DNA from 2 places in the Pseudomonas sp. MPDS genome. Region 2 is predicted to be linked to the other one. Evidence: riboswitches for the same ligand, from Rfam matches in the RefSeq annotation. Region 2 holds a riboswitch; the other holds the start of a gene.

Region 1 (14,412 bases), 720 kb from region 2:
GCAACTGCGGACGCAATTCACCCTCTTCCGGGTTCATGGTGCCGATCAATACAAAACGCGCCGAATGCCGGTGTGAGATGCCGTCACGCTCGATCAGGTTGGTGCCGCTGGCGGCCACGTCCAGCAACAGGTCCACCAGGTGGTCGGGCAGCAGGTTCACTTCATCGACATACAACACCCCGGCGTCGGCCTTGGCCAAAACGCCGGGAGAGAACTGCGCGCGCCCCTCCCCCAGGGCCGCGTCCAGATCCAGGGTGCCCACCAGCCGCTCTTCAGTGGCGCCCAAAGGCAAGGTGACGAACTGACCGCTGGCCAACAGGTCCGCCAGCCCCCGGGCCAGCGTAGACTTCGCCATGCCCCGTGGGCCTTCGATGAGCACACCGCCGATTTTCGGATCGATCGCAGCCAGGCACAGGGCCAGTTTCAGGTCATCGGCCCCGACCACGGCGCAGAGCGGGAAATGAGGGGTGTCGGTCATGTTGAACTCTCAAAGATGGTCGGTAACGTCGATGTGAACAGAGTACTTGTGGCGAGGGGATTTATCCCCGTTGGACTGCAAAGCAGGCCTCCCAATGTGGACAAGAGGGTCGCTTCGCAGCCCAGCGGGGATAAACCCCCTCACCACAGGTCAACCCATCACAGGGGTTGTGTATAGCCCGTCGAATGGGCAAGTCAGCTGTCTTCTTCTATGTCCAACAACAAGTTCTCCAGCGCCTCTCGATACTCCCCGGGCTCCTGCCACATTCCGCGCTGCTGCGCTTCGAGCATGCGCTCGGTCATGTCGCGCAAGGCATCGGGGTTGTGCTGGCGAACGAAATCGCGGGTATCGGGGTCGAGCAGATAAGCCTCGGCCAGCAAGGCGTACTGGTGATCGTCGATCAACTGCGTGGTGGCGTCGAAGGCGAACAGGTTGTCCACCGTCGCCGCCAGTTCAAACGCACCTTTATAGCCGTGGCGCTTGATCCCGTCGATCCACTTCGGATTAGCCGCCCGGGAACGAATGACGCGGTTGAGCTCTTCTTTCAACGTGCGGATCTTGGGCAAGTCCGGCTGGCTGTGGTCGCCGTGGTAACTGGCCGCCGTTGCGCCGCCAAGGGTCTCCACCGCCGCCAGCATGCCGCCCTGGAATTGGTAGTAATCGTTGGAATCGAGCAGGTCGTGTTCGCGGTTGTCCTGGTTCTGCAACACCGCCTGCACCTGGCTAAGGCGCCGGGAGAACTGCTCCCGGGCGGCAGTGCCTTCATCGCCGGCGCCGTAGGCGTAGCCACCCCAATTCAGGTAGACCTGCGCCAGGTCTTCGCGGCTCTGCCACAGGCGGCCGTCGATGGCGCCCTGCACACCCGCGCCGTAGGCCCCGGGCTTGGCGCCGAAGATCCGCCACCCGGCCTGACGGGCCGCGACCTCGGGTTCAAGGCCCGATTCCAACAGGGCCTGGCGCTCGCTGCGCACCTTCGCCGCCAAGGGGTTCATGTCGTCCGGTTCGTCGAGGGCGGCGACGGCCTGCACCGCTGCATCGAACAGGCGGATCAGATTGGCAAAGGCGTCCCGGAAGAACCCGGAGACCCGCAGCGTGACATCGACCCGAGGCCGGTCCAGCAGACTCAACGGCAAGATCTCGAAATCGTCGACTCGTTGGCTGCCCGTGGCCCACACCGGACGCACGCCCATCAACGCCATGGCCTGGGCAATGTCGTCACCGCCGGTGCGCATGGTGGCGGTGCCCCACACCGAAAGCCCCAATTGACGCAGGTGATCGCCGTGGTCCTGCAAGTGCCGCTCAAGGATCAGGGACGCCGACTGAAAACCGATGCGCCACGCTGTGGTAGTCGGCAGGTTGCGCACGTCCACCGAGAAGAAGTTGCGCCCGGTGGGCAGCACATCCAGGCGGCCGCGACTGGGCGCACCGCTGGGGCCGGCCGGCACGAAGCGCCCGCTCAAGGCATCGAGCAAACCGCGCATTTCCGCCGGACCGCAAGCGTCCAGACGCGGAGCCACGACGCCGCGCAGGTTTTCAATAATGCTGTTCACCGTTTCCCAACCCGGCGCCTCAAGTTGCGCGACCACGCCCTCCAGGGCCTGCTCGATCAATTGCCCGGCGAACAATTCCAAACGTTCACGAGTATCGCCAGCGGTCCGCCAAGGTTCGTCGCTGAGCCGAGCCAAGGCTTCGGGACACGCGCCGGTCCAAGGTTCGGCCAGCGCACAATCCAGCGGATCGAAACCCAGTGCAAAGGCCTTGGCCAGCGCCCGCAGCAAACTCGACTGCGCGCCCTTGCCATCCCCCCGGGGAATGCGCAGCAACGCCAGCAAGGTGTCGATGCGCAACCGTTGTGTGGGCGACTCGCCAAAAATGTGCAGGCCGTCGCGGATCTGCGACTCCTTCAGATCGCACAGGTAAGTGTCCAGGCGCGGCAGCCAGATTGCCACGTCAGCGTCGCCGTCCAGTTGCAACTCGCGGTCGATGTGGGTCTCGCGCACCAAATTCAGAATATCTCGCTGCAGTTCCCGGGCGCGGCGTGGGTCGAGCAGTTGCGCTTCGTAGTATTCGTCAGCCAACAGCTCAAGGTTACGCAGCGGCCCATAGGTTTCGGCCCGGGTCAGCGGCGGCATCAAGTGATCGATAATCACGGCCTGGGTGCGACGCTTGGCCTGGGCGCCCTCGCCCGGGTCATTGACGATGAACGGATAGATGTTCGGCAACGGTCCCAGCAGCGCATCCGGCCAGCAGTTTTCCGACAGCCCGACGCCCTTGCCCGGCAGCCATTCGAGATTGCCGTGCTTGCCGACATGAATCAGCGCGTGAACCCCGTAGGTGTTGCGCAGCCAGAAATAAAACGCCAGGTAGCCGTGGGGCGGCACCAGGTCCGGGTCGTGGTACACGGCGCTCGGATCGACCTGATAGCCTCGAGCCGGCTGGATGCCGACGAACGTCAGGCCCAGGCGCACGCCAGCAATCATCAGCCGGCCATCGCGGAACATCGGATCCTGTTCGGGCGCGCCCCAGCGCTCCAGCACCGCCTGGCGATTGGCCTCGGGCAAGGCGTCGAACATGGCCCGGTAAGCATCCAGCGCCAGGCTCTGGTGACAGGGCCGCTGGTCAAGACTGTCCAGGTCGTTGCTTACCCCGCCGAGCAACTGCTGGATCAGCGCGGTGCCGCTCGCAGGCAGTTCAGCCGGCAGCGGATAACCCTCGGCCTGCAAGGCCCGCAGGATATTCACTGCCGCCGCCGGGGTGTCCAGGCCGACGCCGTTACCGATGCGCCCATCCCGGGTCGGGTAGTTGGCGAGGATCAGCGCCACGCGCTTTTGCGAGTTGGGCAGGCACGCCAGGGTAGTCCAGCGCCACGCCAGCTCAGCGACAAAATCCATGCGCTCGGGCACGGCCCGGTAGCAGACCACATCGCTCTGGCTGCGCTCGCTGCGCCAGGCCAGGTCCTTGAAACTGATGGGGCGACTGATGATCCGCCCGTCCAGTTCTGGCAGGGCAATGTGCATCGCCAGGTCCCGCGGGCCCAGACCCTGCTCACTGGCGCGCCAGCCAGGCTCGTTGTCCTGGGCGCAGATCGCCTGGATCACCGGGATGTTGCGGCGAAACGGTCGCAAGTGCGGCGCTTCGGGGCTCGATTGGGCGAAACCGGTGGTGTTGAGGATCACCCCCGCCGCCACCTCATCCAGCCAGTCTTCAACCAAGGTCAGGCAAGCAGGCTCCTTGAGGCTCGCCACGGCAATGGGCAAGGGATTGAGCCCCGCCGCTTGCAGACGCTGGCAAAACACGTCGATGAACGCCGTGTTCGCTGCTTGCAGGTGGGAGCGATAAAACAGCACCGCCGCCACCGGCTGCCCGGCCCGCCAGTCGCTTTGCCAATCACTCAGGCTGGCGTTGGTTCGTTCCGGATGGTAGATCGCCGTGCGCGGCAGGGTTTGCGGTTCGCCCCAAGGATAGTCGCGACCGAACCATTGGCTGGCCAGGTTATGGAACAGGTCCAGGGCATTGCCCAAACCGCCTTGGCGCAGGAACTGCCAGAGCCGGTCCCGATCCTCATTGGGCACGTTGCTCAGGTCGCTGAGTTCCGGGTCGGGTCGATCGTCCCCCGGCACCAGGATCAGCTTCACCCCGCGCTCGGCCAGTTCCATAAGACGTTCAATGCCGTAGCGCCAATAACCGATGCCGCCATGCAGGGAAAGCAGGATGACCTTGGCGTGACGCAACACGTCGTCGAAATACAGATCCACCGAGGCGTGGTTTTGCACCTGCATCGGGTTGGCGAGGCGAAACTGCGGATAGTCGTCCGGCAACTGCCGCGCCGCTTCGGCCAGCAGCGCCAGGCTGGAGTCGCCGCTGCACAGGATCACCAGCTCGGCAGGGGTTTGTCCGAGATCGGCAATGTTGTCGTCCGACACGAAACCGCCGGGCTGGGTCCTGAGCAGGTGCATGGCTTAGACGCTGAGGGCGGCGCGCAATTGCGCTTCGAGCAGCCCGGCATCCAGCGCCTGGCCGATCAACACCAGACGGGTCACCCGCGCTTCATCGGCGCCCCACTGCCGGTCGAAATGTTTGTCGAAGCGCGTGCCCACGCCCTGGATCAGCAAACGCATCGGCTTGCCAGGAATGGCCGCGAACCCCTTGACCCGTAGCACGCCGTGCTGGACCACCAGCTGGGTCAGGGCGTCCAGCAGCAGGCTTTCGTCGGCCTGGGGCAGTTCGATGGAAATGGAGTCGAACGCGTCATGATCATGGTCGTCATCGTCGCCGTCATGGTGATGATCGTGATGGCTGTGGCGGCTGTCGATGTGCTCCTCGGAGCCGGCGCCCAGGCCGATCAACACTTCCAAAGGCAAGCGGCCGCTGCTGGCTTCGATGACCTTGACCGCCGGCGGCAGTTCTTCGGCCACTTCCAGGCGCACCTTGGCCAGGTCTTCAGGGCTGATCAGGTCGGCTTTGTTGAGGATCACCAGGTCGGCGCTCGCCAGTTGATCGGCGAACAGCTCGTGCAGCGGTGATTCGTGGTCCAGGTTGGGGTCAAGTTTGCGCTGGGCGTCGACCTGGTCCGGGAACGCGGCGAACGTGCCGGCGGCCACGGCCGGGCTGTCGACCACGGTGATGACCGCATCGACGGTGCAGGCGCTGCGGATTTCCGGCCACTGGAAAGCCTGGACCAGCGGTTTGGGCAGGGCCAGGCCGGAGGTTTCGATAAGGATGTGATCGAGGTCGCCGCGCCGCGCCACCAACTCGCGCATCACCGGGAAAAACTCTTCCTGCACGGTGCAGCACAGGCAACCGTTGGCCAGTTCATAGACGCGACCGTTGGCTTCTTCTTCGGTGCAGCCGATCGAGCACTGCTTGAGGATCTCGCCGTCGATACCCAGCTCGCCGAACTCATTGACGATCACGGCGATGCGGCGGCCCTGGGCGTTGTCGAGCATGTGCCGCAGCAAGGTGGTTTTACCCGAGCCGAGGAAGCCGGTGACGATGGTGACAGGGAGTTTGGCCAGTGTTTTCATCGGATGCCCTTTGGCAAGGTGGCGGGCAAACGGGACGACAACCCGCACGCATGGGCGCACGCGGAAGATTTCGCCACCGGATCACCCCGCCCGGTTGTAGTGAGAATCTGTGTCGAGGCAGGTCTCCTGGCTGACGGCGGGCCAGTCATTCGACTGGCAGTGACTGCGCCTTCCCGTGCACCCTTGGTCAAGAGCATGCACAGTGGCCTTGCAGAAACATCACCGTTCACAGTTGCGGGGGCAGCCGCGGCTTGGACCGCGTTCCCTTCTTAGCTTCGGCCAATGCCGAAGAACCTCGAAGGCGCAAGGCTACGCAGGGTGTGGGGGCGGGTCAATGTCCGCAGGTGAGTTCTGTGGTGTCTTGCGGGCCCTATCGCGAGCAGGCTCGCTCCCACAGTAAATCTCGCCGATCACAAAATTCATGTTCAACAAAGCTCAACTGTGGGAGCGAGCCTGCTCGCGATGGGCGCAACGGGTATCAGCCAATTGACGCCCCGCCCCCGCCCATGCTCTCCTGTGCGCCTAGTTACGGGTGCCCTTCACAGGGTGAAACGGGAAACCGGTGAATCGTGTGCTTTACTTCAAGGCCACGTCAGTCCGGTGCTGCCCCCGCAACGGTAAGCGAGAGAAGCGTCAGATCCACTGTGCCTCACGGTATGGGAAGGTGACGCTTGTCGGCCAGGCACAAGCCCTGCCCCTCGCGAGCCCGGAGACCGGCCCATGACTCATGCATCAACAAACCCGCGGTGGGCGGGCGCTGTTCGAACCTTGGCGGGCCTGCGCCCGGGGTTTCATTGCGCTCGCTTCACCCGATGACAAGAGACCATAGGGAAGCGCCATGTCGACCATCAGCAGCACCGCCCGTACCGCCAGCAGCTCCACGACCCTGAGCCAGCGCCTGAGCGCGGCGATTTTCGCCTCGATCCTCGGTGCAGGCCTGGTCTATTTCGCCGGTTTCTCCCACATCGAAGCGGTGCACAACGCGGCCCACGACACCCGCCACAGCGCCGCATTCCCGTGCCATTGAGACCTGACGACATGATCAAGCGTATCGCGCAAACCGCCGGTTTCAGCGGGTTGCTGGCCGCCCTGCTGCTAACCCTCCTCCAGAGTTTCTGGGTATCGCCGCTGATTCTGCAGGCCGAAACCTACGAAAGCGCACCGGCTACCGAGCACCATGAGCACGCCGCTGGGGCCGTTCACTCCCATGATGCCCAAGCGTGGGAGCCGGAAGACGGTTGGCAACGACTGCTCTCCACCACCGGCGGCAATCTGGTGGTCGCGGTGGGTTTCGCCCTGATGTTGGCGGGCTTGTACACCCTGCGGGCGCCGACTCGCACGTCCCAGGGATTGCTTTGGGGTTTGGCCGGTTATGCCACGTTTGTCCTGGCCCCCACCCTCGGCCTGCCACCGGAGCTGCCTGGTACGGCGGCGGCCGATCTGGCCCAACGGCAGATGTGGTGGATCGGCACGGCGGCCTCCACTGCGGTAGGTATCGCCCTGATTGTCTTCGGCAGGCATTGGTTGCTCAAACTGTTGGGCGTGGCGACCTTGCTGGTGCCCCATGTCATCGGTGCGCCGCAGCCTGAGGTCCACTCGATGCTGGCGCCCGAAGCACTTGAAAGCCAGTTCAAGCTCGCCTCGCAAGTGACCAACGTCGCGTTCTGGCTGGCCTTGGGCCTGGTCAGCGCATGGTTGTTCCGGCGTGGCGACCAGGCTCAGCACGACGCATGAGCACCGGGCCGATCCTGGTGGTCGGCCTGGGCTGTCAACGCGGCTGCCCGGCCAGCACGCTGCGAGAACTGCTTGATCAGACTTTGCGGGCACACGGCATCGAGCTCTCTGAGGTTCGCGCCTTGGCCAGTATCGACCTCAAGCGTGACGAGCCGGGCCTGCTGGAGCTGGCCGAGCAACTGGAGTTGCCGCTGACCTGTTTCAATGCCGAGCAATTGTCCAGCTACCAGCAGCGGCTCAGTCACCGCTCCGAGATCGCTTTTGAACGCACCGGTTGCTATGGCATCGCCGAAAGCGCTGCCCTGGCCCTGGCCGACCGGTTGGGCGCGACACCTGCGACGCTGTTGATTCCTCGCCAAAAGACCCCAAGCGCCACGCTGGCATTGGCGGTGACGTCGTAAAACCCGATAATTCGCGCCCTGGATCATGAGCGATCTTCATTCAAAGGGTCGCCCACTCACCTTTAGGAACCGGTCATGACCGTTTATTTCATTGGCGCCGGCCCTGGCGACCCGGAACTGATCACTGTCAAAGGTCAGCGACTGATCCGCAGCTGCGCGCTGATCATTTACGCCGGCTCCCTGGTGCCCACAGCCGTGCTGGAAGGCCACAGCGCCGAACAGGTGGTCAACAGCGCCGAGCTGCACCTGGAGCAGATTATCGAGTTGATCAAGGCCGCTCACTTCAAGGGCCAGGACGTGGCCAGGGTGCACTCCGGCGACCCGAGCCTGTATGGCGCCATTGGCGAGCAGATTCGGTGCCTGCGGGAACTGGACATCCCGTTCGAGATCATCCCCGGCGTGACCGCGACCTCCGCCTGCGCCGCCCTGCTGGGCGCCGAACTGACCTTGCCGGACGTGTCCCAAAGCCTGATCCTCACCCGCTACGCAGACAAAACCGTGATGCCCGCCGGCGAAGAACTGGGCAGCCTGGCGCAGCACGGGGCGAGCATGGCGATTCATTTGGGCGTCAATCATCTGGAAAAAATCGTCAGCGAACTGCTGCCCCACTACGGCGTGGATTGTCCGATCGCAGTGATTCACCGGGCGACATGGCCGGATCAGGATTGGGTGGTGGGTACGCTGGCTGACATTGCCGAAAAGGTCCAGGCCAAGGGCTTTCGACGCACGGCGCTGATCCTGGTGGGACGCGTGCTGGGTAATGATGTGTTCAGTGAGTCGTCGCTCTACCGCGCCGGGCACGCGCATCTCTACAGGCCCTGAAAATACAACTTTAAGAGCGAGCTTGCTCCCACAGGGATTTGCGGCGATTAAAAAATCGAACATCACCGCCGCCCCAATGTGGGAGCGAGCCTGCTCGCGATAGCGGTGGATCAGCTTGCGCGGATGTCGGATCCACCCATAAAAAAACGGCGCTCACGGGCGCCGTTTTTTCTATCCGCAGCGAACACCTATCAGTAGTAGGCGTTTTCTTTCTGCGTGTGGTCGGTCACGTCGCGCACGCCCTTGAGCTCCGGGATACGCTCGAGCAAGGTGCGCTCGATGCCTTCCTTCAAGGTCACGTCGGCCTGGCCGCAGCCCTGGCAACCGCCGCCGAACTGGAGCACGGCGATGCCGTCTTCCACCACGTCGATCAGCGAAACCTGGCCGCCGTGGCTGGCCAGCCCAGGGTTGATTTCGGTTTGCAGGTAATAATTGATGCGCTCGTTGACCGGGCTGTCGGCATTGACCATCGGCACCTTGGCGTTCGGCGCCTTGATGGTCAACTGGCCGCCCATGCGGTCGGTGGCATAGTCGACCACCGCGTCGTCCAGGAACGCTTCGCTGAACGAGTCGATGTACGCGGTGAAGCTCTTGAGCCCCAGCGCGGTGTCTTCAGGTTTCTCTTCCCCCGGCTTGCAGTAGGCAATGCAGGTTTCAGCGTACTGGGTGCCGGGCTGGGTGATGAAGATGCGGATCCCGATACCTGGGGTGTTCTGCTTGGACAGCAGGTCGGCCAGGTAATCGTGGGCGGCATCGGTAATGGTAATGGCGGTCATGGAAACTCCTCGCAGGCTTGTCGGCAGTTTACGCCAATCATCGCGCCGGACAAAGTCCTAGTATTTTTGTCAGGAAAGCGCCCGGATATCCTGGTCAGAGGTTCTGATAACGATTCATGTCCAGCACCCCACTTTCCAGCGGCTGCGTCTCCTGCAGGTAGTGGCTCAGGTCATGGAAGTACCGCCAGAACTGCGGGTGACTGCGCCGAATGCCCCAGCGCTCGACAACCCGCTCGAACGCCTGTCCGTCCCGGGCGCCCTCCATGGCGTCGACAAAGGCCGGCACTTGCTCGGCGGGGATGTTGAAGATGAAGTTCGGATAGCTGCTCAGCACGCCCGGATAGACCGTCAAGGTGTCCAGCCCCGGTTGGTATCGCAGCGCCTCGCCGAGCAAAAATGCCACGTTACTGTGAGCGCGGTTGCGCAGCAGGCTGTAGACCTCACGGCGACCGCTGACGGTTTCGACGCGCAACATGGTCGCTTCCGGCAACTGGTTGATGACGCTCAGGCCCGCCGCCGGTCTGGAAGCCAGGCGACTGAGGGCCTGTTCGGCGTTCTGTAAGGCCGGATCAATGTTCGGACGCGAGCAATAGGCGCCATTACACCGGTTGATCGGATCGGGCCGCGCGTTCAAGTCGCCATAACGAACCAGCAATTGCTGGACGAAATCGCGCTTGGGATCATCTTCGTCAAGCTTGAGCGCGGTGGGTTTATCGTCGTCGATAGCCTCGTAATCGAGCCACATCTTGAATTTTCCGCCCGACTGATACCAATCGTTGAGGTAGTCCTCGCGGGAATCGGCTGGCATCAGGCGCAGGAAGTTCTGCTCCGCACCGTTGCGAATCAGGTCGAAATACAGTCGCGTCTGGGCCTGGTGGGACACGTTGCCGAACACGTCGAAGTTCACCGCCAACTGATAATAAGTGCGCTCCAGCAATGGAAAGTCGAACAGCCACATCGTCTGTGGCACCTCGCCAATCAGGCCCTTGGTGACCGAAGCACTGTCGAAATGCCGGAAAATGCTCAGCAAGGCATTGTCGTTGCCGGCCCACAGCGTCGACCAACTGGGCGCAGGCAGGTCGGCGTAGTTGTCGCGACGCAAGGCTTCGTACTCGTTGCGCTTGTCCCGGTAGTCCAGCCACAGGCTCAGGACGCTGCCCACGTCGTCATTCTGCCCCGGCATCGCCAGCAACGGTGTGGCCTGGCCGCGGTAATTGGGGTCGGTGATGTACAGATCATTTTCCGGGGCCTGGAACAACGCCCAGAAGTTGTCGCGAATCACGTCCGTGGCGATCTGGCCCCGGCAAACCGGGCCGCGGATAAATGTGCGCACGAAATACTCGGCGTTATCGAGCATGAACTGATAGCGGGCCTGGGCCGGGATCGCCTCGAAGGTGGAAAACGGGTTGGCCCGGCGCTCCGGGCCGTACCCTGGCAACGCAGTGACCTGCCATCTGCCGCTGTAGAACAGGCTCTTGATCCGCGCCATTTTCGCCGCGCTCAACCCGTAGGTAATGTGGGTCTTGTGCACGATCACCCCTTGTACCGGCCAGAGCCGGTAATACACACGGGTGCCAGGGTCATCGTTCGGGCGGCGGGTGTTGATCAGATCGATTGGCTGGCCGGTAGGCGTGCGCGAACGTACCCACTGGAAGAAATGCCCCGGCTCGCCATCCTTGAAATAGATGTGCGCCAGAAACCAGTGCTCAAACAACCACCGGCCCACTAGGCTTTCCCGGGCGCCGGGGGCGTTGAGCAGGTTTTCCCACTGCACCACCTGCAACGCTTCGGCGGCGCTCGGCGCCAGCGCTTGCTGATCGATGGGTGCACCCGCGGCCAGCCAGCGCTGCAAGGTCTGATATTGCTGGTCGGTCAGGCCAGTGACCGCCAGAGGCATGCCTTCCTTGGGATGCGCGGCGGCGTACTCGTCGAATTGCCCCGGCATCGGGCAGCTGTTGTCACGCTCAAGCCCAAGCACGATGTCCTGGGGCAGCTTGGCGTTGGGCTGCAACGGTGTGTTGTGGCCCAGTTCGAGCATCTGCGCCATCAGCGCGGCCTGGCTGCCTTGAGCATCCAGCACGGAGTAGAAGCCTTTGCGCTGCCAGGCCCGCTGGCCGGAGGCGTCATAGAACAAACGGGTGGGTTCGGCAGCCTGGCGTCGTTCACCGTCATAGACTGGCAGCTTGCTCGCGCCCCGGGACACGCCTTCGCCACTGCCCAGGTTCAATTGGCACGCAGAGTCATAGCAGGCGTGGCAGGCGACGCATTTTTCCGTGAAGATCGGCTGGATATCGCGAGTGTAGGAAATCGCCGGGGCGGGATCCTTTGCCACTGAGTGAAAAGACAACAGCAGCAACAGACTGCCGAATAAGACGCGGTACGGCATGTCTCGGGTCCTAAGAGATAATCCGGCGATTCTACCGGGCCGCCATCGCGATGCAAACATGAGCAGGATTCATGCAAAAGCCACCCATGATCAAATCCTGTACAGGTTTGCTATCATCCCCGCCTTCGTAATGGTCTTTTTCCAGGTAGTCCTATGTCCGATCGCAGCGCTCGCCTTTATCTTCTCCAGCAGGCCCTCAAGGAACGCATTCTGATCCTCGACGGCGGCATGGGTACGATGATCCAGAGCTACAAGCTTGAGGAACAGGACTATCGTGGCAAGCGTTTCGCCGACTGGCCGAGCGACGTCAAGGGCAACAATGATTTGTTGGTCCTGAGCCGTCCGGATGTGATCGGCGCCATCGAAAAAGCCTACCTGGATGCCGGTGCCGACATTCTGGAAACCAACACCTTCAACGCCACCCAGGTGTCCCAGGCCGACTACGGCATGCAGGGCCTGGCCTACGAGCTGAACCTGGAAGGCGCGCGCCTGGCCCGCAAGGTCGCCGACGCCAAGACCCTTGAAACACCGGACAAGCCGCGCTTCGTAGCCGGCGTGCTGGGCCCGACCAGCCGCACCTGCTCGCTGTCGCCAGACGTGAACAACCCCGGCTACCGCAACGTGACCTTCGACGAGCTGGTGGAGAACTACACCGAGGCCACCAAGGGCCTGATCGAAGGCGGCGCCGACCTGATCCTCATCGAAACCATTTTCGACACGCTTAATGCCAAGGCAGCGATTTTCGCCGTGCAAGGGGTGTATGAGGAATTAGGCGTCGAACTGCCGATCATGATCTCCGGCACCATCACCGACGCGTCCGGCCGCACCCTGTCCGGCCAGACCACCGAAGCCTTCTGGAACTCCGTCGCCCACGCCAAGCCGATTTCCGTTGGGTTGAACTGCGCCCTCGGTGCCAGCGAACTGCGCCCGTACCTCGAAGAACTGTCGAACAAGGCCAGCACCCACGTATCGGCGCACCCGAACGCCGGTCTGCCCAATGAATTCGGTGAATACGACGAACTGCCGGTGGACACCGCCAAAGTCATCGAAGAGTTTGCCCAAAGCGGCTTCCTGAACATCGTCGGCGGCTGCTGTGGCACCACCCCGGCGCACATCGAAGCCATCGCCAAGGCCGTGGCCGGCTACGCACCGCGCCAGATTCCGGAGATCCCGCGGGCTTGCCGCCTGTCGGGCCTGGAACCGTTCACCATCGATCGCAGCTCCTTGTTCGTCAACGTCGGTGAGCGGACCAACATCACCGGTTCGGCCAAGTTCGCCCGCCTTATCCGCGAAGACAACTACACCGAAGCCCTGGAAGTGGCCCTGCAGCAGGTCGAGGCCGGCGCCCAGGTGATCGACATCAACATGGACGAGGGCATGCTCGATTCGAAGAAGGCCATGGTGACCTTCCTCAATCTGATTGCCGGCGAACCGGATATTTCCCGCGTGCCGATCATGATCGACTCCTCCAAGTGGGAAGTGATCGAAGCGGGCCTCAAGTGCATCCAGGGCAAGGGCATCGTCAACTCCATCAGCATGAAGGAAGGCGTCGAGCAGTTCATCCATCACGCCAAGTTGTGCAAACGCTACGGCGCCGCCGTGGTGGTGATGGCCTTCGACGAAGCCGGCCAGGCCGATACCGAAGCGCGCAAGAAGGAAATCTGCAAGCGCTCCTACGACATCCTGGTCAATGAAGTCGGCTTCCCGCCGGAAGACATCATCTTCGACCCGAACATCTTCGCCGTCGCCACCGGTATCGAAGAGCACAACAACTATGCCGTGGATTTCATCAACGCCTGCGCCTACATCCGCGACGAACTGCCTTATGCGCTGACCTCGGGTGGCGTGTCCAACGTGTCCTTTTCGTTCCGGGGCAACAACCCGGTGCGCGAGGCGATTCATTCGGTGTTCCTGCTCTATGCAATCCGCTCGGGCCTGACCATGGGCATCGTCAACGCCGGCCAACTGGAGATCTACGACCAGATCCCGGTGGAACTGCGCGACGCGGTGGAAGACGTGATCCTCAACCGCACGCCTGAAGGCACCGACGCCCTGCTCGCCATCGCCGACAAGTACAAGGGCGACGGCAGCGTCAAGGAAGCGGAAACCGAAGAGTGGCGTGGCTGGGAAGTGAACAAGCGCCTGGAACACGCGCTGGTCAAGGGCATCACCACGCACATCGTCGAAGACACCGAGGAATCGCGGCTGTCGTTCGCCCGCCCGATCGAAGTCATCGAAGGCCCGTTGATGGCCGGCATGAATATCGTCGGCGACCTGTTCGGCGCCGGCAAAATGTTCCTGCCCCAAGTGGTGAAGTCCGCCCGGGTGATGAAGCAGGCCGTGGCCCACCTGATTCCATTCATCGAGGCGGAAAAAGGCGACAAGCCGGAAGCCAAGGGCAAGATCCTCATGGCCACGGTCAAGGGCGACGTCCACGACATCGGCAAGAATATCGTCGGCGTGGTGCTCGGTTGCAACGGCTATGACGTGGTCGACCTGGGCGTGATGGTGCCGGCAGAGAAGATCCTGCAGGTGGCCAAGGAGCAGAAGTGCGACATCATCGGGCTGTCCGGCCTGATCACTCCGTCCCTGGACGAGATGGTGCATGTGGCCCGCGAGATGCAGCGCCAGGATTTCCACCTGCCCCTGATGATCGGTGGCGCCACGACCTCCAAGGCCCACACGGCAGTGAAAATCGAACCCAAGTACAGCAACGACGCGGTGATCTACGTCACCGACGCCTCGCGCGCCGTGGGCGTGGCCACCCAGTTGCTGTCCAAGGAACTCAAGC
Region 2 (14,412 bases):
GTATCAGATCCCTGATGATTTGATGTGGTAAGGATGAACTGAACACTAAACTGTGGGAGCGAGCCTGCTCGCGATGGCGGTCTGTCAGCCAACATTGATGTCGCTGATCCACCGCTATCGCGAGCAGGCTCGCTCCCACAGAGATTCTTATCGTTCAGGATTCTGTCATTTCAGCCGAGCGCTGCCTTTCCTGGCATTCCAGCTCGGCTTTGTAGTTATGGGCATCCGTCTCGGAGTGGAACATCCCCACCAGCAGGTCCTGTTGGTGTACATCCCAGATGCGGATACCGGCGGCAATACCTTCGTGGGACATGTGAGCGTCATCGCGTTCAGTTACTTTCACAGTCATCTTGCAAGCTCCAATCTCTGTTATCTGCAGCAAGGCGTGTGCAGGACTTTGTTATAGATTTGGGTAGCCGGCTAAGTAAATGCCTGGGCCTGTTAAGAAAATTTCATGAAAAACTCAGCGATCCCGCAGGTCAGGCAATGCGCGGCATTCGGTCGCAGGGTGTTTTTCATGAAGAAGTTTTCATGTTTCGGGGGGGTGAAATGTCGGGCAGTCACCTTGTGGGAGCGAGCCTGCTCGCGATAACGGTGTATCAGTCAATACCGATGCCGGCTGACCTAGCGCTATCGCGAGCAGGCTCGCTCCCACCGATTCATCTTCCACAGCCTGACTTTGCGCGGGTGCAGTTTTAGTGTTCAGGAAATCCGCGCATAAAAAAGCCCCGCACTGGGCGGGGCTTCTCTTGATATCGGTGTGGATCAGCTGCCTTTGACAGCCTTGCCGTTGACCGTACCGTCCTGGAGCATGATGTTGTACTCCTTGCCGTCGGTCTCGACCTGTTGCAGGCGTACCAGCAGGTAATCCCAATCCTTGGCGAACCAGAGCACCGTGATGCGTTTGCTTTTTGTCGGGTCGCGCACGCGCTCGACCTTGATCGCGTCGATCTGGCCGGCTTTGGTATCGACCTTCTCCGGGCCCAGTACGCGGAAGTCGTAGGTGTCGATCTCGCCATCATCGACAACCTGATAACTCATGCTTTTCTTGCCGGCCGCCACGTCGTGCTGCAGGGCCAACTGATAAGTGGATTTATCGACCATGCCACGGTTGAGTGGCAGTTTGACCGGATCGCCGCGATCGGTGCCGGTGACCATCTTCGTGTTCCAGTCGAAATCCAGGTCGGCTTTCTTGGCCTTGCCCAAGCCGCCACGTTCAAAGTGGTAGGACTGTGGCAGCAGTGTGTCCTTGTCCAGGGTCAGGGTGCTTTCTTCCGTCAGGCTGGCGATCATCATCGAAGCCTTGAAGCTCAGCTTCCAGGTGCCGTTGGCCTCTTTGGTCAGGCTGCGCTCGGCGGTGCCGCTCATGGGCAGCTGTTTCCAGTCGGCGGTGTAGCTGGCGGAGAACGGTTGAAGGTCTGCGGCCTGTGCCAGGGGCAGGGCAAGCAGAGCGCAAGCGAAGAGCAGGGCGCGACGCATAAAATCTCCTAGTATCGAATCAAATGGCCGCTGGCGGCGAGCAACTGGCCGTCCAGTGAGGCACCGCGATCGTCGAGGGTCAGCCGGCCTTCGGCAAACCAACGCACGGCCATCGGGTAGATCTGGTGTTCCCGGGCGTGAACCCGTTGGGCCAGGCTTTGCGGCGTGTCGTGCAACTCTACCGGTATTACTGCCTGTACGACCAGTGGTCCGCCATCGAGTTCCTCGGTGACGAAGTGCACCGAGCAGCCATGCTCCGTGTCTCCGGCCTCCAGCGCGCGCTGGTGAGTGTGTAACCCTTTGTATTTGGGCAGCAGCGATGGATGGATATTGAACAGGCGGCCCTGGTAGTGACGCACGAAGCCGGCGCTGAGGATGCGCATGAAGCCGGCCAGGACCACCAGTTGCGGATTGAACGTGTCGATCTGTTCGATCAGCGCGGCATCGAAGGCTTCGCGGCCATCGAACGCTTTGTGATCCAGGACGCGGGTGTCGATACCCGCATCCCTGGCGCGTTGCAGGCCGTAGGCATCGGCGCGGTTGGAAATCACCGCGCGGATGCGGACCGGGCTATCGCCGGTCCGCGTGCTGTCGATCAGGGCCTGCAAGTTGCTGCCGGTGCCGGACAACAGCACCACGACATCACAGGTTGCAGACATCTGTTCTTGCATCAGTGAGCCTTAAGGTTTTTCAGCTCGACCTGGGCAGCGCCTTCGGCGGCGGTACTGATCTGGCCGATGACCCAAGGTTGCTCGCCGGCTTCACGCAGTACATTCAAGGCCGTTTCAACGTGCTCCTGGGCCACGCAGATCACCATGCCTACGCCGCAGTTCAGCACGCGGTGCATTTCGGTTTCATCGACGTTGCCTTTCTCTTGCAGCCAGTCGAACACGGCCGGACGGGTCCAGCTCGCCACGTCAACCACCGCCTGGGCGCCTTTTGGCAGTACGCGCGGGATGTTGTCCAGCAGGCCGCCACCGGTGATGTGGGCCATGGCCTTGACGGCGCCGGTGTCCTTGATCAGCTTGAGCAGCGGCTTGACGTAGATGCGGGTCGGGGCCATCAGCAGGTCGGCCAGTGGCTTGCCGTCGAGATGGGTGTTCTCGATGTCGGCACCCGAGACTTCGATGATCTTGCGGATCAGCGAGTAACCGTTGGAGTGCGGGCCGGACGATGGCAGGGCGAGCAGGGCATCGCCAGTGGCGACTTTCGAACCGTCGATGATTTCGGATTTTTCCACGACACCGACGCAGAAGCCGGCCAGGTCGTAGTCTTCGCCTTCGTACATGCCTGGCATTTCAGCGGTTTCGCCGCCGACCAGGGAGCAGCCGGACAGCTCGCAGCCGGCGCCAATGCCGGTTACCACCTGGGCGGCGGTGTCGACGTTCAGTTTGCCGGTGGCGTAGTAGTCGAGGAAGAACAGCGGCTCGGCGCCGCACACCACCAGGTCGTTCACGCACATGGCCACCAGGTCGATGCCGATGCTGTCGTGCTTGTTCAGGTTCAGGGCCAGACGCAGCTTGGTGCCGACGCCGTCAGTGCCCGAAACCAGCACCGGTTGCTTGTAGCCGGCCGGGATCTCGCAGAGGGCGCCGAAACCGCCCAGGCCGCCCATGACTTCCGGGCGCGCAGTGCGCTTGGCGACGCTCTTGATGCGTTCGACCAATGCTTCACCGGCGTCGATGTCTACACCGGCGTCCTTGTAGCTCAGGGAGGGTTGCTTGCTCATGATCCAGGCCTTTAGGGGGGATTTCTGGGTAACGACCGACCGCCGGGGCCATTGAATAACCGTTGTACGAATTATTCCGGGTGCCCAGCCATTGCCGGTCTGCGAAGGCGCGCGATTTTATCAGGCTTGAGGGGCAGCGGCCATCCTCGCGCCGACGGGCAGGGACATATCCTTGGAAAAAAACCGATATTTCTCCTATTGGTGCTGCGCGATGCGTCTGTATAAGGTGTAGCGGTAACCGGCTATGGTTATGACAGTGCGAAACTTCCAGCGGGTGTGTGAATGTTTTGCCAGGTGCTGTGGTCACAGCCATGCTCAATTTTCTTCACACGGCCTGTTCCAGCCGTTATGTCCGGGAATCTTCCATGCGTTTTTTCAAACTCTTGTCTGTGGGCTGCCTGTCGTTGATCAGCGTGGCGAGCCATGCCGAAAACCTCAATAGCCTCTATCAGGTGCTCGAGCCGGTCAGCAGCCAGGCCCCGCAAGAGCGTGACCAGGCGACTTTGCGCGCCCTCGACACGCTGGTGCTGCGCCTGACCGGCGATGCCAAGGCCGCGCAGAATCCCGGTCTGGCGGCGATCCGCAAGGATCCCCAGCAGATCATTCTTCAATATGGTTACGACGCCGGGCCGCCGGAAAGCCTCAAGGTGGATTTCGATCCAGCGAGCACTGACCGGGCCTTGCGCTCGGCGGGCTTGTCGCTGTGGGGCGCGAATCGGCCTGCGATCCTGGGCTGGTGGCTGAACGACTCGGCTGAAGGTTCCAACCTGGTAGGCGATGGCCAGGGCAGTGCCGAGCCACTGCGCCGCGCCGCCCAGCACCGCGGCCTGCCGCTGCACCTGCCCCTGGCGGATTTGAGCGAGCAGATCGTTGCTACCGCACCAAACCTGGAAGGCAGTGATCCGGCCCCGCTGCGCGAGGCATCGCAGCGTTATGGTGCAGACGCCTTGCTGGCGGTCCATGCCAAGGAAGAGGGCGGCCAATGGCAGGCGACCTGGCGCTTGTGGCAGGGTGACCAGCGCGAGCAGGGCAATGCCCAGGGCGCCGACCCTGCCGCCCTGGCTGATGCGGTGATGCTGGCGGTGAGTCAACGCCTGGCGCCGCGTTTCGTTACCAAGCCGGGCGTGGCCACCGAGCAGCTGCTGGAAGTGCAGGGCATGAACCTGGAGCGTTATGCGGCGCTTGGGCGTTTGCTCGAGCCGTTCGGTGGGCAGTTGCAGCGGGTTGAAGGGGACCGGATCATTTATCGGGTCAACGGCAGCGCCGAACAGTTGAAAGCGCAATTGGCCCTGGCGAAACTGCAGGAAATTCCTGCCGGCGAAGCCGTCGCGCCAGTGCCTATGGCCCAGCCAGCCGCTGATGGCTCCATTCCGGCCGCCGCGCCAGCGCCAGCGCCGACCGCCAACCTGCGGTTTCGCTGGTAGTTTTTCTTTCTTATATAGCTAGGAGTGGTTCATGGGCGATACGCGGCGTTGGTTCTGGTTGGGTGGGGTCGCCCTGCTGTTTGTGTTCATCTATTTGCTGCATCCGATCCTCACGCCGTTCCTGGTTGCGTTGCTCCTGGCCTATCTGTTCGACCCACTGGTAGATCGCCTGGAAAAACTCGGCCTGTCCAGGACCTGGGGCGTGGTGTCGGTGTTTGGGCTGATCATCTTGATTGTCATTGCTCTGATGCTGGTGCTGATACCGATGCTGGCCAAGCAACTGATGCGCCTGTACGAGCTGGCGCCGCAGATGCTCGACTGGTTACAGCACACTGCCGTGCCGTGGGTGCAGTCGAGGCTGGGGTTGGCTGAAGGCTTCTGGAAGTTCGACAAGGTCAAGGCGGCCATCAGCGAGCATATGGGCCAGACCTCTGACATCGTCGGTGTGGTGTTGAGCCAGGCCACAGCCTCGGGGCTGGCGTTGATCGGTTGGCTGGCGAACCTGGTGTTGATTCCGGTGGTGGCTTTTTATCTGCTGCGCGACTGGGACTTGATGATGGCCAAGATTCGCAGCCTGCTGCCACGCCATCGTGAAGAACGCATCATGACCCTGACCGGCGAATGCCATGAAGTGTTGGGGGCGTTTGTGCGAGGGCAATTGTTGGTGATGGTGGCGCTGGGCTTCATCTATGCGGCGGGATTGATGCTGGTGGGCCTGGAGCTGGGGCTATTGATCGGCTTGATCGCCGGGCTGGCGGCCATCGTGCCCTACATGGGCTTCGTCATCGGTATCGGCGCGGCGTTGATTGCCGGCTTGTTCCAGTTTGGCGGTGATCTGTACCCGATGGTCGGCATCGTGGCGGTGTTCATGGTCGGGCAAGCGCTGGAAGGCATGGTGCTGACACCGTTGCTGGTGGGTGATCGCATCGGCCTGCATCCAGTGGCGGTGATCTTTGCGATCCTGGCAGGGGGTGAGTTGTTCGGTTTTACCGGGGTCCTGCTGGCGCTGCCGGTGGCGGCGGTGATCATGGTGCTGGTGCGTCATATGCACGATCTGTACAAGGATTCAGACATCTACAGTGGCGTCGAAGACCCCGAGCTATAGCGCCAATGGCGGGCGCGGCGGTTGTCCCAGCGTCAGGGAAACCGTCGCTCCATCGTTCTGTCGCTGCAAACCTTTGATTTTGCTCGTGGTCCGGCGCATTGTGCGGTCCGCGTCACGGGTATAAACTTTGCGCACTTTACACAGAGGCCACTAACGGTTCTTTTGGAACTGTTCAGTCAGCATGAAACCGATTCAGCTGCCCCTAGGTGTGCGTCTGCGTGATGACGCCACCTTTATCAACTACTACCCAGGCGCCAATGCCGCTGCACTCGGCTATGTCGAGCGGCTTTGCGAAGCCGACGCCGGCTGGACCGAGAGCCTGATTTATCTGTGGGGCAAGGACGGGGTGGGGCGCACGCATCTGTTGCAGGCCGCTTGCCTGCGGTTCGAGCAATTGGGTGAGCCGGCGGTGTATCTGCCATTGGCCGAGTTGCTGGATCGCGGCGTGGAGATCCTCGACAACCTTGAACAGTACGAACTGGTCTGCCTGGATGATCTTCAGGCGGTGGCCGGCAAGGCTGATTGGGAAGAAGCGCTGTTTCACCTGTTCAACCGGTTACGCGACAGCGGCCGGCGTTTGCTGATTGCTGCATCGACATCGCCGCGGGAGCTGCCGGTGAAGCTGGCCGATCTCAAGTCCCGTCTCACCCTGGCGCTGATTTTCCAGATGCGCCCGCTCTCCGATGAAGACAAGCTCCGTGCATTGCAGTTGCGCGCTTCCCGGCGTGGCCTGCACCTGACCGATGAGGTCGGGCACTTCATCCTTACCCGCGGCACCCGCAGCATGAGCGCGTTGTTCGAACTGCTCGAACGTCTCGACCAGGCGTCGCTTCAGGCCCAGCGCAAGCTGACCATCCCTTTTTTGAAAGAAACCCTTGGCTGGTAGAAGTCGCAGCAATAGTGGCTTATAGCCTGTTTCTACCACGGCACAGCCCGCGTCCCTTCTGGGCTGCAGGCTGCAGAGGGTTGAAAACGGTTGGGGCGCTTAGATGTAAACCTAAAACCGAGAAGTCACATTTGCATCGATTGAATTTGCAAATGAGCTTGATAGTGGGCATAGTCTCGCCATCTTTACAACTTCAGCCACGGTCGTGCCCATGCTAAGTCGCTTCGCACCCCTGGTGCCTCTCGCACTCGTTACCCTGTTGTTCGGTTGTGCTGCCCACTCTCCAGTGTCCCAGCAAGCGCAACAACCACAGGTTCAAAATTCCGTTACTGCCCAGTCTTCCTCTGTTGCACTTGAGGAAGAAATGGCCACCGACAAAGAGCTGGCAGACTTCGCCGGCAGCAAGCCTTATCAGCTTCCGGTGCTGGCTGACAGCATCCTGGAGCGGGGCATGTCCTTGATCGGTACCCGCTATCGTTTTGGCGGTTCCTCCGAGGCCGGCTTCGATTGCAGCGGTTTCATCGGGTATCTGTTTCGCGAAGAGGCTGGCATGAGCCTGCCGCGCTCCACTCGCGAAATGATCAACGTGAAGGCCCCGCTGGTTGCTCGTAACGAGCTTGAGCCGGGCGACCTGCTGTTCTTCGCTACCAACGGTCGTCGTGGTCGCGTCAGTCACGCCGGTATCTACCTGGGTGACAACCAGTTCATCCATTCCAGCAGCCGTCGCAGCGGTGGCGTGCGAATCGACAGCCTGGGCGACAGCTACTGGAGCAAGACCTTCATCGAAGCCAAGCGCGCACTCGCGATGGCACCGACCGTGGTCACTGCTCGCAAGTAAGCTCACAGTTTGTAAGGCAAACTTAAAGTCTTACTTGAAGTTTGCCTCATAGCCGCTAGAATCCATGATCATTGATTGATGGCAATCCGCCTGCGTACTCCGCAGGCGGCTTTGTTTTCATGCCCACGGCAGAAAAGCCGCATCCAGATCAGGATTGTTCTGCATATGTCGACGTCGGCCCGCCTCGCTCTCATGCTCCTTGCCGCGCTGCTCAGCGCTTGCGCCAGCCGTACTCCGCCACCTGCGCCCGTGCGGGCTCCGGTGGTATTCGCACCCGCGCAAAGCTTTTCCCCGGTTGCCGAAGACGTGCTGTTCCGGGCGCTGGGGTTGGTGGGGACACCCTATCGTTGGGGCGGTAATACGCCGGATTCAGGCTTTGATTGCAGTGGCCTGATTGGCTATGTGTATCGCGATGCGGCCGGTATCTCCCTGCCGCGCTCCACCCGCGAGATGATTGGTATGCGCGCCCCGAGTGTCGGTAAGGAGGCGTTGCAGACCGGTGATTTGATTTTCTTCGCCACCAACGGTGGCTCTCAGGTCAGCCATGCCGGGATCTATGTCGGGGAGGGGCGTTTCGTCCACGCGCCAGCGACCGGGGGTACGGTCAAGCTCGATAGCCTGTCTAAGGCTTATTGGCAGAAAGCCTATCTCAGTGCCAAGCGTGTGCTGCAACCGGCGCATCTGGCGCGTAATCCCTGACGATTCAAGTTCGCTTTTTGCGCCGGCTCAGCAGAGCTCTTGTGGCGAGAGAACAATCCCTCGCCACAGGTTCCAGTGTTCAGGTCAGCTTCTTCAGCGGTTATTTAGCCCAAACCCGCCAAATCTTGTTCCCCACATCATCTGCCACCAACAGCCCGCCCTGTTTGTCGATCACCACACCCACTGGTCGGCCTTGGGCTTTTTCATCTGCATTCAGGAAACCGGTCAGCACATCCACCGGTTGCCCCACCGGCTTGCCGGCGTTGAAGGGTACGAAAATCACTTTATAGCCGCTGTGGGGTTTACGGTTCCATGAGCCGTGCTGCCCGATGAAAGCCCCTTCGGTAAACGGCGCTGGCAAGGTGCTGCCTTCGGCGAATGTCAGCCCCAGTGACGCGGTGTGTGGGCCGACGGCGTAATCCGGGGCGATGGCCTTGGCCACCAGTTCCGGTTTTTGTGGCTCGACCCGCTTATCGACGTGCTGCCCGTAATAGCTATAGGGCCAACCATAGAAGGCGCCGTCCTTGACTGAGGTGATGTAGTCCGGGACCAGGTCGCTGCCGATCTCATCGCGCTCATTCACCGCGGTCCATAGCGCGCCACTGCGCGGCTCCCAGGCCAGGCCGTTGGGGTTGCGCAGGCCCGAGGCGAAGATGCGGTGATTGCCGCTGGCACGGTCCACTTCCCAGATGGCCGCGCGGCCTTCCTCGGCCTCCATGCCGTTTTCCCCGACATTGCTGTTCGAACCGGTAGTGACGTACAGCTTGCTGCCGTCCTGGCTGGCGATCACGTTTTTGGTCCAGTGGTGATTGAGCGTGCCACCCGGCAGGTCGACGACCTTGGTCGGCTGCGCCTTGATTTGCGTATCGCCCTCTTTATAAGGGAAGCGAATCAGTCGGTCGGTGTCGGCCACGTACAGATCATTGCCCACCAGTGTCATGCCGAACGGTGAATTGAGGTTTTCCAGAAAGACCGTACGGGTTTCGGCGATGCCGTCATGATTGGCATCACGCAACAGGGTAATGCGATTGGGGCTGGGCACCCCCGCGCCGGCGCGGCCCATGACTTTCTCCATGACCCAGCCACGAATGCCTTTGGAGTCGTCCGGTTTGGGCGGCGCGTTGGTTTCTGCCACCAGCACGTCACCGTTGGGTAGCACGTAGAGCCAGCGTGGATGATCCAGCCCTTCGGCGAATGCGCCCACTTGCAGGCCCTGGGCCGGGGTAGGTTTGGCGCCATCCGGCCAGCCGATAGCCTCGGCAATGTTGACGGTGGGGATCAGGGTCTTGTTCGGTTCCGGCAGTTTTGGCGAGGGGCCAGTGCCGTCGGAAACCTGCAGTGTGGAGGACTCGCCGCAAGCAACAAGCCCTGCGGCCAATGCGACGATCAGAAGGTGTGGTGGCTTGAGCATGCGGGCTTCCCTATGAGTGCATGGTGGTTATTCATAGAGAAGCTTAGACCCGCGATGGTTCAACCGGTCAGCCGTGGGCCTGCTTGAACAGCACGGCGATGCCCGGATGATACTGCCCGGCCTCATTGCGCAACTTGCGATAGGCATAAGGGAAGTACCAGGCCACGGCGCAGGTATTTTCCTTCTGCAGTTCATCGATCATGTCCTGCAGTTCTTCCGGCGTGGCGCTCTGCTGGGCCTTTTGTGGTGCGACGAACAGGCAGCCCAATCGCAGGTCACTGGAATAGCTGATACGTTTGGCATCGCTGGTGATGTCGAGCAGCGGCTGGGTGAGATTGAGGTTCTTGACCTTCGGCCAGCGTTGAGTGGCCTGGATGAACGCGCGCTCCTCGGTGCCGGCGATGAACAGATCGGCGCTGACGTTGCGTTCGCCTTCTTCATTCTGTTTGCGAGTGGGGGTGTTCTGCAGCGTGACCATCTCGGCCATCCAGGCTGCGGCCGAGAGCAAGCCAAGATTGGCTTTTTCATCGAACCAGTAAGGTGTGTCGTTATCGCCGCGCACGGCGTTGTAACGGTCGATACAGTCAAACCAGCGTTCCAGCACCGGGCGCAGGAATTCCAGTTTTGGATTGCTGATGATCATGCCTTGCATGCTTTTGCCCTCTTGTTATTGTGATATCGGGTCGTGATGCCTATTTGATATCACTTGCCGCAGCATGGCACAAGATTGGCGTCATTTTATTGATCAGGGCCAATGTCCGCTGTTGAACCTGTGCCGGCTTTAATTGACGCTCCACCCCCAACCCTCTAACCTTCGCGGCTTGTTTCAGGTGCTCTGTGACCGGGCGATCGTTGGGTCGACAGAGTGAAACAGGGAAGCCGGTGAGTGCATACGAACCCGGCGCTGCCCCCGCAACGGTAAATGAGTCAACGCTGCGCCTGGCACTACACAGGCCACCAGCCACTGTGTCCGTAGACATGGGAAGGCGCGCAGCCCGGCATCACGCCGCTCATGAGCCCGGAGACCGGCCTGATTCATCCAACGGCATCACGGTGGGCGATGCCAGGCTTGTTGCCGTCTTTTTTGTGCCCGCCCGCCGTTATCCAATCCCAACGGAGAGCTCCCATGACCCACACCCCCGATCGCGACGAACGCCACCTGGCGCGCATGCTGCGCAAGAAAGCCGTGATCGACGAGCGCATCGCCAACTCGCCCAACGAATGTGGCCTGCTGCTGGTGCTGACCGGCAACGGCAAGGGTAAGAGCAGTTCTGCGTTCGGCATGCTGGCCCGGTCCATGGGCCATGGCATGCAATGCGGCGTGGTGCAATTCATCAAGGGGCGTAACAGCACCGGTGAAGAGCTGTTTTTCCGTCGCTTCCCGGAGCAGGTGCGCTTTCATGTCATGGGCGAAGGCTTCACTTGGGAAACCCAGGATCGCCAGCGCGACATCGCCGCGGCTGAAGCGGCCTGGGCAGTTTCGCGTCAATTGCTGAGCGACCCGTCCATAGGCCTGGTGGTGCTCGATGAACTCAACATTGCCCTCAAGCACGGTTATCTTGACCTGGACCAGGTGCTGAGCGACTTGCAGGCCCGTCCGCCGATGCAGCATGTGGTGGTGACCGGTCGCGGCGCCAAGCCGGAATTGATTGAACTGGCCGACACCGTCACCGAAATGGGCATGATCAAGCACGCGTTCCAGGCGGGTATCAAGGCGCAGAAGGGCGTCGAACTGTGAGCGATGTTCCCTTGGCGAGTCGTCACTGCCCGGCGGTGCTGATCGCCGCTCCTGCTTCCGGGCAGGGCAAAACCACGGTCACCGCCGCCCTGGCCCGCTTGCACCGCAAGCAGGGCCGTAGGGTGCGGGTCTTCAAGTGCGGACCTGATTTCCTCGACCCGATGATCCTGGAGCGGGCCAGCGGCGCGCCGGTCTACCAACTGGACATGTGGATGGTCGGCGAGCAGGAGAGTCGTCGATTGTTGTGGGAAGCTGCTGCCGAAGCCGACTTGATTCTGATCGAAGGGGTGATGGGGCTGTTCGATGGCACGCCATCGAGTGCCGATCTGGCCCGGCACTTCGGCGTGCCGGTGCTGGCGGTGATCGATGGCACGGCCATGGCCCAGACCTTCGGTGCCCTGGCCCTGGGCCTGGCGCGGTATCAGCCGGACTTGCCTTTCGCCGGGGTACTGGCCAATCGGGTCGGCACCTTGCGTCATGCGCAGTTGCTCGAAGGCAGCCTGACCGAAGGCCTGCGCTGGTACGGCGCCCTGTCACGGGAAACCGGTATCGAGCTGCCAAGTCGCCACCTTGGGTTGGTCCAGGCCAGTGAATTGAATGATCTGGACCTGCGCCTCGACGCCGCCGCCGATGCCTTGGCTGGCAGTTGTGAAGTGGCGTTGCCGCCGGCTGTGGAGTTCGTCGCGCCAGCGGTGATTGCCGCGCAGCCGTGGCTGGAAGGTGTGCACATCGCCGTGGCCCGGGACGAAGCGTTCGCCTTCACCTATGGCGCCAGCCTTGATTTGTTGCGAGCCATGGGCGCGCAACTGAGCTTCTTTTCACCTATTCATGACAGCGAACTGCCGGCGGCGGACAGCCTGTATCTGCCCGGTGGCTATCCGGAATTGCACCATGTTGCGCTGGCGCAAAACGCGCCGATGCTGGCGGCGATCCGCGCGCACCATCAAGCAGGCAAACCCTTGCTGGCTGAATGCGGCGGCATGCTTTATCTGTTGGACTCGTTGACGGATGTGGACGGCACCCGCGCCGAGCTGCTTGGGTTGCTGGCCGGTGACGCGCAGATGCAAAAGCGTCTGGCGGCCCTGGCGCTGCAATCGGTGGAGTTGCCGGAGGGCACTTTGCGCGGGCATACCTATCATCATTCCCTCACCAGCACCGGGCTGGAGCCGATTGCCCGAGGCCATAGCCCCAATGGCGGGCGTGGCGCGGAGGCGGTTTTCCGGCAGGGTCGGATGACGGCTTCCTATGTGCACTTCTATTTTCCGTCGAATCCAAGGGCGATTGCCGCGCTGTTTGCGCCTGATCCTGAGGCCGCTATCGCCAACAGGCTCGCCCCCACCTCTGATCACCTGACCCCTGTGGGAGCGAGCCTGCTCGCGAAGCGGTCATGACAGACAACTCCTTCTCCCAGGCCGAACGCGATGCCGTCTACCGGGCCATCGCCGAACGCCGCGACATGCGCCACTTCACCGGCGGCACCGTTGAGCCAGCGTTGCTGCGCCGCCTGCTGGAAGCCGCGCATCAAGCCCCCAGTGTGGGTCTGATGCAGCCGTGGCGGTTCATTCGCATCAGCGACCGCGCCTTGCGTGGGCAACTCCGTCAACTGGTGGAACAGGAACGCATCCGCACCGCCGAGGCCCTGGGCGAGCGCAGCGATGAATTCATGAAGCTCAAGGTCGAAGGCCTCAACGACTGCGCCGAAGTGCTGGTGGCGGCGTTGATGGATGATCGCGAGCGCTATGTCTTCGGTCGACGAACCCTGCCGGAAATGGACCTGGCCTCGCTGTCTTGCGCGATTCAGAATCTGTGGCTGGCTTCTCGCGCCGAAGGGCTGGGGATGGGCTGGGTTTCTCTGTTCGAGCCCCAGGCCCTGGCCGAGCTGTTGGGCCTGCCCGCCGGCGCCAAACCGCTGGCAATATTGTGCCTGGGGCCGGTCGAGGGGTTTTACCCGGCACCGATGCTCGCTCTGGAAGGCTGGGCGCAGCCGCGTGCGCTGGATGAATTGCTCTACGAAAACCATTGGGGAGTAAGCCCATGAGTGTGGCGTTGCTCAGTGCTGCCGCGGTGGCGCTGGATGCGCTGTTGGGCGAACCCCGACGCTGGCATCCGCTGGTGGCGTTCGGTCGCTTTGCCGATCGTATCGAACAACGTTTCAACTCCGGCGGGCGTGGCTGGCGCAGCCATGGCGTGACGGCGTGGATCATCGCCGTGGTGCCGTTGACCCTGCTCGCGACGGCGCTGTCCTGGGCGCCGTTGGTGGGCTGGCTGGTGGAAATCCTGGCGCTGTACCTCGCCCTTGGCCTGCGCAGTCTCGGGGAGCATGTCGAGCCAGTGGCCCGGGCTCTGCGCGGCGGGGATCTGGATGAAGCGCGCCGGCGGGTCGGCTATCTGGTCAGTCGCGAAACCGCCGAACTGGATGAGACTGCCGTTGCCCGTGCCGCCACTGAGTCGGTGCTGGAGAACGGCAGCGACGCGGTGTTCGCCGCGCTGTTCTGGTTCGCCGTCGCGGGCGCGCCTGGTGTGGTGTTATACCGCCTGAGCAATACCCTCGACGCCATGTGGGGCTATCGCAACGAGCGCTTTGAGCGTTTCGGTTGGGCAGCGGCCAAGATCGATGATGGGCTCAACTACATTCCGGCGCGCCTGGTGGCGCTGACTTACGCCGTGCTTGGAAAAACCCGCCTGGCGCTCAAGTGCTGGCGCACTCAGGGCCCGACCTGGGACAGTCCCAATGCCGGGCCCGTGATGGCCGCCGGCGCGGGTGCGCTGGGGGTCGAACTGGGTGGCGCGGCGGTGTATCACGGCCAATTGCATCAACGTCCGCCCTTGGGCGAAGGCGCGCCGGCGAACGCCGACGCCATTGATCGCGGCTGGCAACTGGTCCAGCGTGGCGTATGGTTGTGGTTGCTGATTCTCTGCCTGGGAGCTGAGTTTTATGCTTGAGCACGGTGGGCGCCTGCGCAACGCGGCCCGGCAATACGCGATTGCCGAGGCGCACTGGCTGGATCTGTCCAGCGGCCTGGCGCCCTGGCCGTTCGACGTGCCGGCGATTGCACCGCGGGCTTGGGCACGCCTGCCTGAGACCGATGACGGGTTGGAACAG

Evidence for each region. Region 2 has a riboswitch for cobalamin ahead of cobO (cob(I)yrinic acid a,c-diamide adenosyltransferase). Riboswitches for the same ligand answer to the same signal wherever they lie in the genome.
Region 1: linked by a shared signal. The riboswitch ahead of cobW (cobalamin biosynthesis protein CobW) and the one ahead of cobO (cob(I)yrinic acid a,c-diamide adenosyltransferase) in region 2 are both predicted to bind cobalamin.

What each region holds. Positions count from the first base shown of each region.
Region 1 covers NZ_CP054128.1:2,578,214-2,592,625, reverse strand. Annotated here, with positions in the region: gene HQ912_RS11470 (ATP-binding protein) at 1-478, opposite strand, end outside; gene cobN (cobaltochelatase subunit CobN) at 673-4,434, opposite strand; gene cobW (cobalamin biosynthesis protein CobW) at 4,438-5,502, opposite strand; cobalamin riboswitch at 5,601-5,815, opposite strand; cobalamin riboswitch at 6,016-6,239, shown strand; gene HQ912_RS11455 (CbtB-domain containing protein) at 6,341-6,529, shown strand; gene HQ912_RS11450 (CbtA family protein) at 6,541-7,236, shown strand; gene HQ912_RS11445 (cobalamin biosynthesis protein) at 7,233-7,637, shown strand; gene cobM (precorrin-4 C(11)-methyltransferase) at 7,713-8,459, shown strand; gene nfuA (Fe-S biogenesis protein NfuA) at 8,651-9,235, opposite strand; gene HQ912_RS11430 (fatty acid cis/trans isomerase) at 9,330-11,621, opposite strand; gene metH (methionine synthase) at 11,775-14,412, shown strand, end outside.
Region 2 covers NZ_CP054128.1:1,859,116-1,873,527, forward strand. Annotated here, with positions in the region: gene HQ912_RS08080 (DUF2058 domain-containing protein) at 1-31, shown strand, start outside; gene HQ912_RS08085 (hypothetical protein) at 155-349, opposite strand; gene HQ912_RS08090 (DUF3108 domain-containing protein) at 766-1,479, opposite strand; gene purN (phosphoribosylglycinamide formyltransferase) at 1,488-2,138, opposite strand; gene purM (phosphoribosylformylglycinamidine cyclo-ligase) at 2,150-3,208, opposite strand; gene HQ912_RS08105 (DUF2066 domain-containing protein) at 3,574-4,632, shown strand; gene HQ912_RS08110 (AI-2E family transporter) at 4,664-5,737, shown strand; gene hda (DnaA regulatory inactivator Hda) at 5,919-6,623, shown strand; gene HQ912_RS08120 (C40 family peptidase) at 6,835-7,461, shown strand; gene HQ912_RS08125 (C40 family peptidase) at 7,627-8,160, shown strand; gene HQ912_RS08130 (PQQ-dependent sugar dehydrogenase) at 8,261-9,571, opposite strand; gene HQ912_RS08135 (hypothetical protein) at 9,639-10,223, opposite strand; cobalamin riboswitch at 10,383-10,620, shown strand; gene cobO (cob(I)yrinic acid a,c-diamide adenosyltransferase) at 10,698-11,309, shown strand; gene HQ912_RS08145 (cobyrinate a,c-diamide synthase) at 11,306-12,700, shown strand; gene bluB (5,6-dimethylbenzimidazole synthase) at 12,697-13,347, shown strand; gene cbiB (adenosylcobinamide-phosphate synthase CbiB) at 13,344-14,252, shown strand; gene cobD (threonine-phosphate decarboxylase CobD) at 14,245-14,412, shown strand, end outside.